One region of the Rhizobium favelukesii genome, then DNA from elsewhere that is predicted to be linked to it. Evidence: predicted binding sites of a transcription regulator. Region 1 holds the regulator's gene; the other holds the start of a gene.
What was found. Region 1 encodes LexA, which represses DNA repair genes until DNA is damaged. Its sites were predicted from a motif close to TGTTCNNNNTGTGTTCNG; they were not measured.
Positions count from the first base shown of each region.

Region 2: the regulator LexA is predicted to act here: its motif matches at 1,420-1,437, upstream of LPU83_RS43140 (PA0069 family radical SAM protein).

Region 1 is NZ_HG916852.1:2,500,037-2,507,278, reverse strand. Features, by position in the region: gene lpxB (lipid-A-disaccharide synthase) at 1-708, shown strand, start outside; gene gltA (citrate synthase) at 738-2,027, opposite strand; gene LPU83_RS51010 (hypothetical protein) at 2,152-2,445, opposite strand; gene lexA (transcriptional repressor LexA) at 3,323-4,039, opposite strand; gene LPU83_RS51000 (VOC family protein) at 4,239-5,123, shown strand; gene kdsA (3-deoxy-8-phosphooctulonate synthase) at 5,120-5,965, shown strand; gene LPU83_RS50990 (methyl-accepting chemotaxis protein) at 5,988-7,242, opposite strand, start outside.
Region 2 is NZ_HG916852.1:955,113-962,354, reverse strand. Features, by position in the region: gene moaB (molybdenum cofactor biosynthesis protein B) at 1-310, shown strand, start outside; gene LPU83_RS43150 (hypothetical protein) at 346-663, opposite strand; gene LPU83_RS43145 (glycosyl transferase) at 848-1,366, opposite strand; gene LPU83_RS43140 (PA0069 family radical SAM protein) at 1,504-2,661, shown strand; gene LPU83_RS43135 (ribonuclease HII) at 2,772-3,464, shown strand; gene LPU83_RS75345 (DUF4168 domain-containing protein) at 3,607-4,356, opposite strand; gene LPU83_RS43125 (F0F1 ATP synthase subunit B) at 4,544-5,035, opposite strand; gene LPU83_RS43120 (F0F1 ATP synthase subunit B) at 5,039-5,677, opposite strand; gene LPU83_RS43115 (F0F1 ATP synthase subunit C) at 5,756-5,983, opposite strand; gene LPU83_RS43110 (F0F1 ATP synthase subunit A) at 6,053-6,805, opposite strand; gene LPU83_RS43105 (AtpZ/AtpI family protein) at 6,894-7,223, opposite strand.

The DNA of each region.
Region 1 (7,242 bases):
CTGGGTGGTCCGCCGACAATCTACGTTGGTCACCGTTTGACCGCCGATCCGAACCTGGTGGACGCACGACGCCAGCGGGCGCAGACGAAACCGCGAAGTGAAACCGACCGCAAGACGGTGATGTTGCTGCCCGGTTCGCGTTCGTCGGAGATCATGAAGCTGCTGCCGCATTTTGGCGATGCCGTGAGCGAGCTGGTGGCGCGCAACGGTGACGTGCGCTTCGTTTTGCCGACCATGCCACGACGCGAATCCATGATCCGTGATCTCGTCAAGGATTGGACGACCAAGCCGGAGATCCTGACGGGGGTGGAGGCGAAGTGGCAGGCATTCGCTGAAGCGGATGCGGCCATGGCCGCGTCCGGGACTGTCGTGCTGGAGCTCGCGCTGACCGGTGTTCCCTGCATTTCGGCCTACAAGACCGACTGGATCATCAAGCTCATGACCAGCAAGATCAAGACGTGGAGCGCGGCCCTTCCGAACCTGATCACGGACTACACTGTCGTGCCCGAATATATCAATGAAGTCGTCCGAGGCGGCAGCTTTGCACGCTGGATGGAGAAGCTTTCGGCAGACACCTTGCCGCGACAGGCGATGATGGAGGGGTTTGACACCCTCTGGCAGAGGATGCAGACCGAAAAGCCGCCGGGAGAATACGCGGCTGAGATCGTTCTCGACGTCCTTCAAAAGAAAAAGCCCGGCCATTTCTGACCGGGCTCTTTGCTGTCTGCTGTCGCGGTTTAGCGCTTGGAGACCGGCAGGTAATCGCGCTGTGGCTCGCCGATGTAGAGCTGGCGCGGACGGCCGATACGCTGCTCCGGGTCTTCGATCATCTCGTTCCACTGTGCAATCCAGCCGACCGTGCGGGCCAGAGCAAACAGCACGGTGAACATGGTCGTGGGGAAGCCCAGAGCCTTGAGCGTGATGCCGGAGTAGAAGTCGATATTCGGATAGAGCTTCTTTTCGATGAAGTATTCATCAGTGAGAGCGATACGCTCCAGTTCCATTGCTACCTCGAGCAAAGGGTCGTCCTTGACGCCGAGTTCGCCGAGAACCTCGTGTGTCGTCTTCTGCATGATCTTGGCGCGCGGATCGTAGTTCTTGTAGACGCGATGACCGAAGCCCATGAGACGGAACGGATCGTTCTTGTCCTTGGCGCGGGCTATGTATTCGGGAATACGGTCGACGGTGCCGATCTCGGTCAGCATGTTCAGCGCTGCTTCATTGGCGCCGCCGTGAGCCGGGCCCCAGAGGCAGGCAATGCCGGCGGCGATGCAGGCGAACGGGTTTGCGCCCGATGAGCCGGCGAGGCGGACCGTCGAGGTCGATGCATTCTGCTCGTGGTCGGCGTGCAGGATGAAGATGCGGTCCATGGCGCGGGACAGCACCGGATTGACGACATATTCTTCGCACGGAACAGCAAAGCACATGCGCAGGAAGTTCGAGGCGTAGTCGAGATCGTTCTTCGGGTAAACGAAGGGCTGGCCGACGTGATACTTGTAGGCCATGGCCGCAAGTGTCGGCATCTTGGCGATCATGCGCAGGCTTGCGACCATGCGCTGATGCGGATCCGTGATGTCGGTGGAGTCGTGGTAGAAGGCCGACAATGCACCGACGCAGCCGCACATGACGGCCATCGGATGCGCATCGCGGCGGAAGCCCGTGAAGAACCGACTCATCTGCTCATGCACCATCGTGTGATGCGTGACGCGATAGTCGAAATCCTTCTTCTGCGCAGCGGTCGGCAGTTCGCCATAGAGGAGCAGGTAGCAGACCTCGAGGAAGTCGCCATGCTCGGCAAGTTGCTCGATCGGATAACCGCGATGTAGCAGTACGCCGGCATCACCATCGATGTAGGTGATTTTCGATTCACAGGATGCGGTCGAGGTAAAACCAGGATCGTACGTGAAGGAAGCCGTGTGCTTGTACAGGGCGCCGATATCAATGACGTCAGGGCCGATCGTGCCGCTCTTGACGGCGAGATCGACTGATTTATCACCGATTTTCAGTGTTGCGCTTTGTTCCGTCATTCTGATCCTCCAAACTGGCGGTTGGCGCCATAAAAGCGCCATAGGGTTAAGCGTCGTCGACGATAGCTATATGATCGCGCGCCTAATGCCAAGTTCCCGTGACGCCATTTTGTGCATCGCAGTATCAACTTTTGGGCACTCCTGCGATGAGCCCTGCGCATAGCAGAAGCTGATGATTATCCTTGGCTTTTCTGGCTTCCGATTCTCCTTCGGATTTCAATCGATTATTGTTGCCTGAAGCCTGAAGAACTTGCATTGTGGTTGCAAGGGCGGCTGTTTTTGGGCGCAGATGCATGCCGGGGTTGAAGCCACTTTGTGAGGCAGGCCCCTCGGCGCGGATGCGCTTGCTCGCATGGCAGAGCGTTCTTTTCTTCGGGCTCAATCTGCTTAGAAGCCTCCGCGCGCCTTCAGCACGCAATCACTCGTCTCCTGGGCAACGTGGTTTACGACCGCGCCGCCCGGCTGCTCTTCGTGTTTTCGTCGCGCTGTGGCGACGGAGATGGATCATGGGCGGTTCTTCGTATTTTCTCCGGTCTTCCTCGGGCCGACGCCGTCCTCTGGTTTGAGCTCGCAAGTGACCCGCCAATGATCCGCCTGGGGGCATGGTTTGTTGCGTTCGCCCTGATTGCACCGGCCGCAGTCCCCGGGGCGCCGCCGACTGATCCGAAATCTTGCGCTGGCGGGCGTATTGGTGTCGTGGGAACGCTTTCCGCCCAGTTCGAAGCACGGAGTAGGGCGACCGTCATATTGGACGCGCGTATAATCACGACGATCACGGGCTGCGTTGAGCGTCGGGAAGGGGATCGCCGTGACCGCTGGCACTGCATCAATTCCACCTCGGCGATGCAATATCACCCCTGTCCGGCGGCGGACAGCGAAGGCCAAGCTCAAAGACTCTCGGCTGAGGAATTGCGCAATGCCCGCAATACGTTGCGGCAGGCCTCTGCGACGGGCGCTGAAGACCGCCTTGTTTCCCTGAAAACGCCTGGTGCACCGCCACGCACGATAGCAGCTACGTTCTGACAATCGTCGAAAACCCTGCTTACTTCGGCGCTGCGCGCGATACCGCCGATATCGTCGTGACGCCCGCTCGCCTGCGTGCGACCGAATGCCGGCCGGACGCACTGCTATTCACCGGAGAAATCCTGCGTCGCGGCTCTGGCGCCGCCGAGATACGCAAAGACGAACAGGGAACACCATCGTGTCACCGCCTACTACCACGCTTGACCGCCCCTGGATGCGGCATTGGGCATACAACTGGCGAAGCGGCACGTTTGACGGTGAGCCGCCTGTCGTCAATGATAACGACGAATGAGCCCGACGAGCTTGCCCTGAACCTTGACGCGGTCGGGTCCAAAAATACGCGTTTCATAAGCCGGGTTCGCGGCCTCGAGCGCAATGGAGGCGCCCTTCCGGCGGAAGCGCTTGAGGGTCGCTTCTTCGTCATCGACGAGCGCGACAACGATGTCGCCGGGATTTGCGGTGCTGCCATTGCGAATGATCACCGTGTCGCCATCGAAAATGCCGGCTTCGATCATCGAGTCGCCCTTGACCTCAAGCGCATAGTGCTCGCCCGGGCCAAGCATGTCGGCCGGAACGGTGATGTCGTGAGTATTGTTCTGGATTGCCGAAATCGGCACGCCGGCGGCGATCCGTCCCATAACCGGTACCGAGGCGGAATTGCCGTTGTCGGCATGTGCTGCCGGCTTCGGCGGCGCAACAAGCTGCGGTTTGCCGAGGCTGCCTTCGATGACGCTCGGCGAAAAGCCGCGGCGTGGTTGCAAGCTCGGGTTATATGCCTCCGGAAGCTTGATGACCTCCAGGGCGCGGGCCCGATTCGGCAGTCGGCGAATGAAGCCACGTTCTTCGAGCGCTGTAATCAGCCGGTGAATGCCTGACTTCGACGCGAGGTCCAAGGCATCTTTCATTTCATCGAAAGAAGGGGGGACACCGGACTCCTTCATTCGCTCGTGAATGAAGAGAAGAAGCTCCTGTTGTTTACGCGTCAGCATCGAAGTTGAACCCCAGAGTCGTGAAACAAAGCCAGAACAGACACTATATGTTCCATATGTGTTCCGCAAGTGCCTAAATTTTCGTAAAACTTGCCCGCAACTTGTTCAGTTTTCTCAGTTCATTTGACTGAAAGCGCCGAAGGGGGTTGCATTGTCCTGCGACCCGGCGCACATCTTCGCAAATTCCGGAGAGTTTGCTATGAGCGAAGCACATCCGCTGGACCACATCGTGCTGCCGGTCTCCAATATTGGACTCGCGCGCGAACGTCTCGGAAAACTTGGGTTCACCATCGCGCCCGATGCCCGGCATCCGTTTGGAACAGAGAACGCCTGCATATTCTTCTCCGACGAAACTTACCTAGAGCCCCTGGGGGTCGCCAGCGCGGAACTGCACGAGGCGTCGGCGAAGAAAGGGAATGTCTTCACCGCGCGTGACCGCGCCTTTCGGTTTCGATGCGGGGACGATGGATTCTCTGCCGTGGTCTTCGCGACCGCAGATGCCGATCGCGACCACGCCCGGTTCCTTTCCGAAAGGATCAATGGCGGCGAGATGCTACAGTTCGAGCGACCGATGAAGATGCCCGATGGCTCGGAGGCCACAGCCGCGTTCAAGCTCGCTTTCGCGGTGGATCTGCGGGCTCCGGATTTCTTCTTTTTCACGTGTCAACGCGTCAATCCGCTGCCGGCCGATCGAAAAGCGCTGCAAGTGCACGCGAACGGCGTCCATGGGATTGCAGAGATCGCTCTGGTTTCGCCAGATCCGAAGGCGTTCGGATCATTCGTGCGCGCAGCGGCGCACGGCCCGGGGATTGTCAACGACGCCTTCGGCGTGAGCGTCGCCGCTCCGAATGCCAGGATCAGCGTTCTATCCCCCGATGGATTGTATGCCTATTTCGACCTTCCTGCAGCGTCCACCGATCGCGGCTTGCGCGGCATCGCCATCGTCTTCAAGGTTGGCGATCTCGCCGTGACAGAAGCGCATTTGGCTGCTAACGGGATGACCTACACGCGCAAAAACAATCGAATTCTGGTGAAGGCGGCTCCCGGGCAGGGCGCGCTCTTCGCCTTTGAGGAGAAACGATGAGCCAGACAAAGTCCGAAGTCGTGGTTGGCGAAGGCGCCGGCTGCGTCACCTTTTCCAATGCCGGCCAGCTGTCGCTGATTGCTGGGCCCTGCCAGATGGAGAGCCGTGACCATGCCTTCATGGTCGCGGGCGTGCTAAAGGAACTCTGCGACAAGCTTGGTCTCGGCCTCGTCTACAAGTCCTCCTTCGACAAGGCGAACCGCACCTCGCTGTCGGCTCAGCGTGGGATCGGCCTCGAAACGGCGCTTGAGGTCTTTGCAGACCTCAAGAAGGAATACGGCTTTCCGGTCCTGACTGACATCCACACCGAGGAGCAGTGCGCCGAGGTGGCGACCGTCGTCGACATCCTGCAGATCCCGGCCTTCCTCAGCCGCCAGACCGACCTGCTGGTCGCTGCCGCCAAGACCGGCCGCACCATCAACGTCAAGAAGGGCCAGTTCCTTGCTCCTTGGGACATGAAGAATGTCCTCAACAAGCTGAACTCGACCGGCAACCCCAATATCCTGCTGTGCGAGCGTGGCGCCTCCTTCGGCTACAACACGCTGGTTTCGGACATGCGTTCGCTGCCGATCATGGCGGCGATGGGCGCTCCCGTGATCTTTGACGCCACGCATTCGGTGCAGCAGCCAGGCGGGCAGGGCGGCTCAACCGGCGGCCAGCGCGAATTCGTGGAGACGCTGGCACGGGCAGCCGTTGCCGTTGGCGTCGCCGGCGTCTTCATCGAAACACACGAAGACCCTGACAATGCGCCGTCCGACGGGCCGAACATGGTTCGCCTGAAGGATATGCCGCGGCTACTCGAAAAGCTGCTGGCTTTCGACGTGATCGCCAAGGCGGCCTGAAACCTGCAGAAAGTGCCGGCCGTCAACCGGCAAGCGCCATCCGTTTGTGGGAGGGATATCCCTTGGTCACGGAGTTGTCCGTATCGTCGAGACGGAAACGAGACAGCAGGTGATTGAGGTGCACTGCCTCGGCGCCGAGCTCTCGGCAGGCGGCGCTGGTTTGCTCGACCATCGCCGCGTTCTGCTGCGTGACGCTGTCCATCGTGTTGACCGCGGCGTTGACTTCCAGGAGCGCGGTGGTTTGTTCGGAGGAAGAACGCACGATCCCCTCGATCAGCGCAGTGACCATCAGAACCTGCTGATCGATATTGCTGAGCGCTTCGCCTGTGCGGTTGACGAGGCCAACGCCTGCTGAAACCTGGCTGGAAGACCTCTCGATCAACTGTTTGATTTCTTTCGCCAGATTGGCGGAGCGACCGGCAAGGTCGCGCACTTCCTGCGCAACGACGGCAAAGCCTTTTCCGGCCTCACCTGCACGGGCGGCCTCCACACCGGCATTGAGCGCGAGGAGGTTGGTCTGGAAGGCGATTTCGTCGATGACGTTGATGATCTCGCCGATCTGCGCGGATGATGTCTCGATCTTCTCCATCGCGGCCACCGCCTCGTGCACGACGGTTGCCGAGTAGCTGGCGCTTTCCTTCGTCGCCGTCATCACCGCGTTCGCTTCATTGGCCCGTTCCGATGAGTTCTTGACGGTGACGGTGATCTGGTCGAGCGCGGAGGCTGCCTGCTCCAGCGAGGCGGCCTGATGCTCCGTTCGCCGGGCCAGATCATCCGTGCTCGAGGCGATTTCGCTCGAGCCGGTCCTTACCGTATTCGTGACGGCCGAGATTTCCTTCATTGCGCCGAAAAGCGTGCGGATGCTCGAGTTGAACTCGTGGCGCAGCTTTTCGTAGGCGGCTTCGAAGGGTTCGCTGAGCTGGACAGTGAGGTCGCCGCCGGAAAGGCGCTCCAGACCGCGGCTCAGGCTTGCAATGACGCGCTCGCGGGCGGCTTCCTCTTCTGCCTTGGTCGCGGCAAGCACCGCATCACGCTGTGCCTGCACCCGGCGTTCAGCATCTTGGCGCTCGCGGATATTGTTTCGCTCTTCGGCAGATTGACGGAAGACGGTGACGGCGCGCGCCATCGCGCCGATCTCGTCGGCGCGGCGGCTGAAGGGCACTTCCTTCGAATAATCGCCACCGGCAAGGATCGCCATATAGTCGCGCATCGCCGAGAGCGGCACGATAGCGCGTCGACGGAAGGCATAGAGGCCGCCGAGCAACAGGCAAAACGAG
Region 2 (7,242 bases), 1.5 Mb from region 1:
CGGCTTTACCGGCCGCGATGTCACGCCGGAAGCTCTGGAGCCGCTTTTCGAAAAGAGGATGGATGGCTTTTCGGAGGTGTTCCACCGTATCTCCTACGACAAGATCGGCACCTCGACGATCCAGTCGCGCGCCACGGCGGGCGTTGCCAACGCAACTTTCATCTTCGCGCTGCCGGGCTCGCCCGGGGCCTGCAAGGACGCCTGGGATGGCATCCTCAAATCCCAACTCGACTACCGCCACATGCCTTGCAATTTCGTGGAGATCATGCCGCGTCTCGACGAGCATCTAAAGCGCGGGACAGGCAAGTAACGGACTGCCCCGGCAGACGAAGACAGGCCGCCGTTCTATATCCCTATGCCGGGTAGTGCAGGCATTGTCTCCCAGCTATCACCGGACAGCAGGATGCAGCTTACGCCGCGAACATCCGTGATGAGCAGCGTCCACGTGCCGCTCTGCGCGGCGTAGATCTCAAGCATTGCGTTCTGGTTGACCAACCCAACTGCCGTCAGCCTCTCGGCAAAGTTCTTGTCGAGAAAATCGACGATCTCGGATCGGCCTGCGCAACTGCGCATCATCTGCGATGCTGCCGAATGCGGATGCGCGATCATCGATGTCGTCAATATGACGGCCGACAACAGGCCGCGGATCATATTGCGTTTCATGACGCACCTCCTTTTGCCGGAAACCGGCAGAAGAGGAGACTTCCGCTGACCTGTTCTGCCGTCTGCCGGCATTCATGGTCGACCGTCACGAAGCGAGGCGCTCGGGCGGCGCCATGCGGGAATTATAGCGCAAAATTGTATCGGGCGCCATCATTTGCGGGGGCGTCGAAGAGAGCACGCGCAGCTACCGCGCCGCGCGCGCAACCCAAGAGGGAATGAGTTCGCTGGAAAGCTTGCGCAGCTTCTGCCCTTTTGCGAATTCGAGGAGGCTCATTCCGCTTCGTGCTGCGGCGATCGCCTGTTTCTTGGGAAGGAGAAGCCCGAGTTCCAGCGGCGACGACGCCCGGCGGATGCGCTGCAGAAAAGGACGCCGATATCCGCGCGAAGCGGTGAACCGTGCAGGCAGCTTATTCAGCGCCATGTACTCGGCAATCTCGTCGATCCAGCCGGTCTGCGGACGCGCACCGGGCTCGACGAAAAGAAGCCACTCGCCTCGCGCCGAGCGCACTATATCTTTGATATCCCATTGCGAATGAAACCGGCAGCCGGCAGCATCAGCCACCCTCGACGTCCCGTCCCGCGAGTCATGGTCAAGCACCACAACGTCACTGACGAGCCCCTCCACTGCGCCTGCCACCAACACCGATAACGTCTGCGCCAGCTCAGGCTCCTGATCCTGGCATTCAAGTACAACAGTCAACATTGCCTATTCATAGAGCGCCGCACAAAATTTTGCCAGCGGCACTTTCCTCATTTTGTTCTTGCATTGTTCTCTTTTTGCCGATAGGAATTTAATCATCAAAACGGATGGAAGCAAAGCTTCCGCCAGCGGAGAATCCGATGAACGAGCAGTCCCTTGCCGGGCAGGCCGCATTTGCGCCTGCCAATACGGCAGATATTGCCGATGCGATGATCGTATCTGCCGGTATGCGGATCGATGTCGACCGTCGCCGCGGGCGTGCGGCCGGACTCAATCCGAGTGGTCGCTTCGAGCCTCTGCACCGTGAGACTTTCGACGATGGCTGGCAGAACCTTGAGGATCTTCCGCCGTTCAAGACCGAGGTGCAGATCGAAAAGCCGCGGACGGCCATCACGCGCAACGAATCGCCAGACATTCCCTTCGACCGCTCGATCAATCCTTATCGCGGCTGCGAGCATGGCTGCATCTACTGCTTCGCGCGGCCGACGCATGCCTATATGGGCCTTTCCGCCGGTCTAGACTTCGAAGCCAAGCTCTTTGCCAAGCCGGATGCAGCCAAGCTTCTGGAGCGAGAGTTGGCGAAGCCCGGTTACAAGCCGCGCGTCATCGCGATCGGGACCAACACCGATCCCTACCAGCCGATCGAGAAGGAATGGCGCATCATGCGGCAGATTCTCGAGGTGCTTGAGAAGGCCAACCATCCGGTCTCGGTTGTTACGAAGTCGGCAATGATCCTGCGCGATCTCGATATTCTCTCGGCGATGGCCGAGAGGAACCTTGTTCGTGTTTCGCTGTCGGTGACGACGCTCGAGCGCAAGCTCGCGCGGACAATGGAGCCGCGTGCCTCGACGCCGACGCGTCGGCTGGAGGCTATCCGCGCACTCTCCGATGCGGGTGTCCAGACATCGGTGATGGCAGCGCCCATCATTCCGGCGCTCAACGATCACGAACTGGAGCGCATTCTCGACTCCGCCCATGCCGCGGGCGCGAAGGAAGCGGGTTACGTCATCCTGCGCCTGCCATTCGAAGTATCGCCGCTGTTTCGCGACTGGCTGCTGCAAAACTACCCCGACCGTTACCGGCACGTCATGTCGCTTGTCCGTTCGATGCGCGGCGGCAAGGATTATGACGCAGATTTCGGTAAGCGGATGAAGGGAGCTGGCCCCTATGCCTGGCAGATTGCGCGTCGTTTCGAGATGGCCACGAAACGGCTTGGCATGACCCGGCGCAGCATGCCGTTGCGCGACGACCTCTTCGTTCCGCCTGATGGCAGCGGCGTGCAGTTGTCGCTGCTTTGATATTCGAGCTTTGCGGATGGTCGCCCTGCCCGTCCGCGCCCAAGTCCCCGGCCCGCCGCCCTGATCCGGGGACTTGCAGGAAATCGGGTTGGCGTGCGAGGTTCAGCCGCATGAAACCTCGCACGTCACCCGATTCTCCTATGCTTTTCGAAGATGTCCCCCTCGTGCCGGATTTCCGGCTGGAGCTGAAGGCGCGCAAGGCCGGTCATTGGCCGGTCGCGGGGGCTGATGAGGCGGGACGCGGTCCGCTGGCCGGCCCGGTGGTGGCAGCAGCCGTCATTCTCGATCCAAAGCGCATTCCCGATGGCTTGAACGATTCGAAGCAGCTTTCGGCACAAAAGCGCGAGGAGCTTTTCGTTCAGATTCTTGCGACGGCGACCGTATCGATCGCCTCCTCGAGCTCGACGCGCATCGACGAGACGGATATCCGCAAGGCCAGCCTAGACGCCATGCGCCGCGCCATCTGCGGCTTGTCGATACCTGCAAGCTATGTGCTGACCGATGGACTCGACGTTCCACCCGGTCTCGCCTGTCCCGGCCAAGCGGTCGTCAAGGGTGATGCGCGCTCTGTTTCCATCGCTGCCGCCTCCATTGTCGCCAAGGTGACACGCGACCGAATGATGGCGCGTGCACACGCCGTCTTCCCCGCCTATGGCTTTGCCGCACATGTGGGTTATGGGACAGCGCAGCACCGCGCCGGCATTGAGCGGCATGGCCCATGCCCGCTTCACCGCATGAGTTTTAGGCCGTTGAAAAAGGACGCAATCGAGGGCGGCGCGACGGAAGAGATGCTGCAGGAGTAGCGTCTGGCCGTGTCGCCCGCCTATGAGAATGGGGCCTTGCGTGGCCGTCTTTGTCGTAGCCATGACAGATCGCATGCGAAGCGGCCATCGGGCCGCTTCGCATGCCTGAACCAGAATTCAAGCGCGCAGTCCCGGAGACCGCCTACTGCTGCGTCGCGGGCTGCTGCGTAGGTGCCGATTCCTGGAGCTTTTCCTGAACTCTCTTGACGAGCGCCGGATCGTTCTGCGCGGCTGTCAGAATTGAATTGTATTCCTCTACCGATATCCCTGGAGAGCCTTCCACGGCCTGAACCATTTGCTTACTGCCCTCGGTCTGCAGTTGTTGCTTTGCCCCAGCATCCTGCGTTGCTTGGAGCTTGGCCGCGTATTCCTGCCTGATCTTGTCGACCTGCAGGTAGGCAACCGCAAAGGCCTCGATCTTCTGATCACTGACGGCGGCCTCGCCTTTGCTTTCTGGCTGCGCTTGGATCGGTTGCGTCTCCGGAGCTGCCTGCTGTGCGGACGCAGGCGTGCTGAGAGGCACCAAGCCGAAGGCTGCGGCAGTTAACAACGCAGCAGCAATGTAACGAGTGGTCATATATTTCATTCCTCCGTGATGATACGGCGTGAACGGCAGCGCGCTGCCTTGGCCTTGGTTAGGGTTGAGGAACGATCCGGCGACAATGTGATTGCGAGACGTTTTTGGTGCGGCAATAGCGGGGCGATCCGCCGACCATTGAATGGCGGCATTATGGCAGGCGGCTGCCTTTCCGCAGATCAGGCGGCCATGCGCCCGGCCAGGATTTGATCGATGTGCGCGGATGCAGTCGATGTCCTCGCAATAAAGCCTGTGATGGCCCTGCTCGATATCCCTGCAATATTTTTCCGGTCCCCGCAGCGCCTCCTCTTCCATGAAGGCGACGAGCGCATCAAACGCTCGACAACGAGATCGGACATGGCGGCGCGCTGATCGTTTGACAGATCGGTCCGCGATGCGTCTCATCCGTCAGCATTGGCACCTTCACCTTGACGGCCGTGCCGCCAATAGCAAAAAAGCCCCGTCGCTGAACGGGGCTTTTCACTTGAAACGAACCGAGCGCTCAGTTCAAACGCGTCTTCACTTCGCCGACCGCCCCCTTGAAGAGATCGGCCTGCACCTTCGTGTCGGCCTTTTTCGCCAGAACGTTTTCGGCAGCGGCGATCGCCAGATCGACAGCAGCGGAACGAACCGCCTTCATCGCATCGACTTCCGCCTGCTTGATCTTCTGCTCGGAAACCGCGGTGCGGTTTGCGACGAATTCTTCCGTCTTCTTCTTGGCTTCCACCGTCAGCATTTCGGCTTCACGCTCAGCAGCGGCGACAATGTGTGCAGCTTCTGCTTCAGCTTCCTTGCGTTTGCGCTGATACTCGGCCAGCAGATGCTGGGCCTCTTCGCGCAGGCGCTTGGCTTCCGACAGCTCGTTGCGGATCTGATCGGCTCGGTCGTCGAGCGACTTGGCCATCATGCCCGGAACCTTGAGGTAGACGACCAGCGCCAGGAACAGCACAAGACCGACGAATGCGAAGAATGTTGCGTCCAATGCAAATTCCATCGATCAAGCCCCCTTCTTGATGTCAGCAACCGCAGCAGCAACCTCTGCCGTTGCTGTGGTGCCGATCAGCTGTTCTACAACAGCCGTTGCGGTTTCTTCGGCGATGGAACCGACGTCAGCGAATGCCTTCGCCTTGATGTCGGCGATGCGACCTTCCGCAGCCTTCAGCTTTTCAGCCAGGCTTGCTTCAACGGCCTTGCGGTCGGCCTCCGCCTTCAGTTTGGCGGCATCGCGAGCGGCAGTGCCGATCGAGTTTGACTTGGCGCGAGCAGCGGCCAATTCGGCTTCGTAAGCAGCAACGTCGGCGTCGGCTTCCGCCTTCAGGCGGCCCGCCTCATCGAGGTCCTGCGAGATGCGATTGTGGCGCTGCTCGAGAATACCACCGATGCGCGGCGTGATGACCTTTTGCATGAGCACGAAGAAGACAACGAACGTGATCGCCAGCCACAGAAGCTGCGAGGCGTAGGTCGTCGAATCGAAAGGCGGGAATACGCCGCCGCCGTGATGCTCGGCTGGTACGCCGGTCTCGGTGTGGACCTCGCCTGCTGCCGGAGCGGCATGCGTGTCTGTACCGGTCGCTGCGCCAGTTTCTGCGGTTCCCGCCGGGGCCTCTTCGGCGTAAGCCGGGGTCACAAAAAACATGCTCACCTCCAGGTGTACGGCAAATGCAAAGGATCACGGCTTGCGGGTCGCAGGCCGTGATCCTTCAATGCGCCTGTCTTAGACGGCGAAGAGCAGGAGGAGAGCGACGAGCAGCGAGAAGATGCCCAGAGCTTCCGTAACGGCAAAGCCGAAAACCAGACGGCCGAACTGGCTGTCAGCAGCCGACGGGTTGCGCAGCGCGCCGGACAGGTAGCTGCCGAAGATGTTGCCGAGGCCGAGAGCCGTACCGGCCATACCGAGGCAAGCCAGACCTGCGCCGATGTACTTTGCTGCGATGGGATCCATATTTTCACTCCTTTGAAATGGTTGTTACGGCGAATTGACTGACGCCCATGGACGTCAATATCGGTATCCTTAGTGGCCGCCCGGATGGATCGCGTCATTGAGGTACATGCAAGTCAGCACCGCAAAGACGTAAGCCTGGAGGAAGGCAACGAGGAACTCGAGACCGGTCAGGGCGACCGTCATGATGAGGGGAAGAATGGCACCGCCGACGCCGAGTGCACCCAGCGCTCCAAGCGAGGCGACGAAGCCTGCGAACACTTTAAGGGTGATGTGACCCGCCAGCATGTTGGCGAAGAGACGAACGGAGAGCGAAATCGGACGGGAGAGGAAGGAGATGATTTCGATCGCCACGACGAGCGGCAGAAGAATGCCCGGAACGCCCTGCGGCACGAAGATATTCAGGAAGTGGAAGCCGTGCTTGTAGAAACCGTAGACGAGAACGGTACCGATCACGAGCAGCGCCAGCGCGAGGGTGACGATGATCTGGCTGGTGACCGTGAAGAAGTACGGGAACATGCCGAGCAGGTTTGCCGTCAACACGAACATGAAGAGCGAGAAGACCAACGGGAAGAACTTCATTCCCTTGGATCCAGCGCCTTCCTTCAGCATGTTGGCGATGAACTCGTAGGACATCTCCGCAACCGACTGGGAACGGCCAGGCACGATCGCCCGGTTCGACGTCGAGAAATACAAAAAGCCAGCGGCGACGGCAGCGGACGCTACCATAAAGAGCGATGCGTTCGTAAACGAGAAATCAATTCCGCCGACTTCGATCGGCACAATCTTCTGGATCAGGAACTGATGGGTCGGATCGTTAGACACCGCTTGTTCTCTCTATCTTTAGCCCGCGCGAAACGGGATCATTGCACTGGATCGAACGCTGGAGCGCCCTGCCCTATTTTCCGCCATTCTAGCCCTTAGCAGGATCGGGCTTTGCAACCTTCCCCGCGGTACGCAGAACGTTCAATACGCCGGCACAAAATCCAAGAAGAAGAAGAACAATCAATCCCCAAGGCGCCGTGCCGACAAAACGGTCGAGGACATAGCCAAGAACGGCGCCGACGACGATTGCGGAGATGAATTCGCTCGAAAGCTTCATCGCCTCGGCATAGCCCTTGCGGCTCGCCTCGGCGCTCGCTTCGATAGCCTCTTCCTTCCCCACCTCTACGCGCTTGGTTGCGAGCTTCGCTTCCAATTGCGCCCGGCGCTTCTCAAGACTTTCCTCGCGGTCATCCGCCATGGTGCTCTCCTCCGCCAGT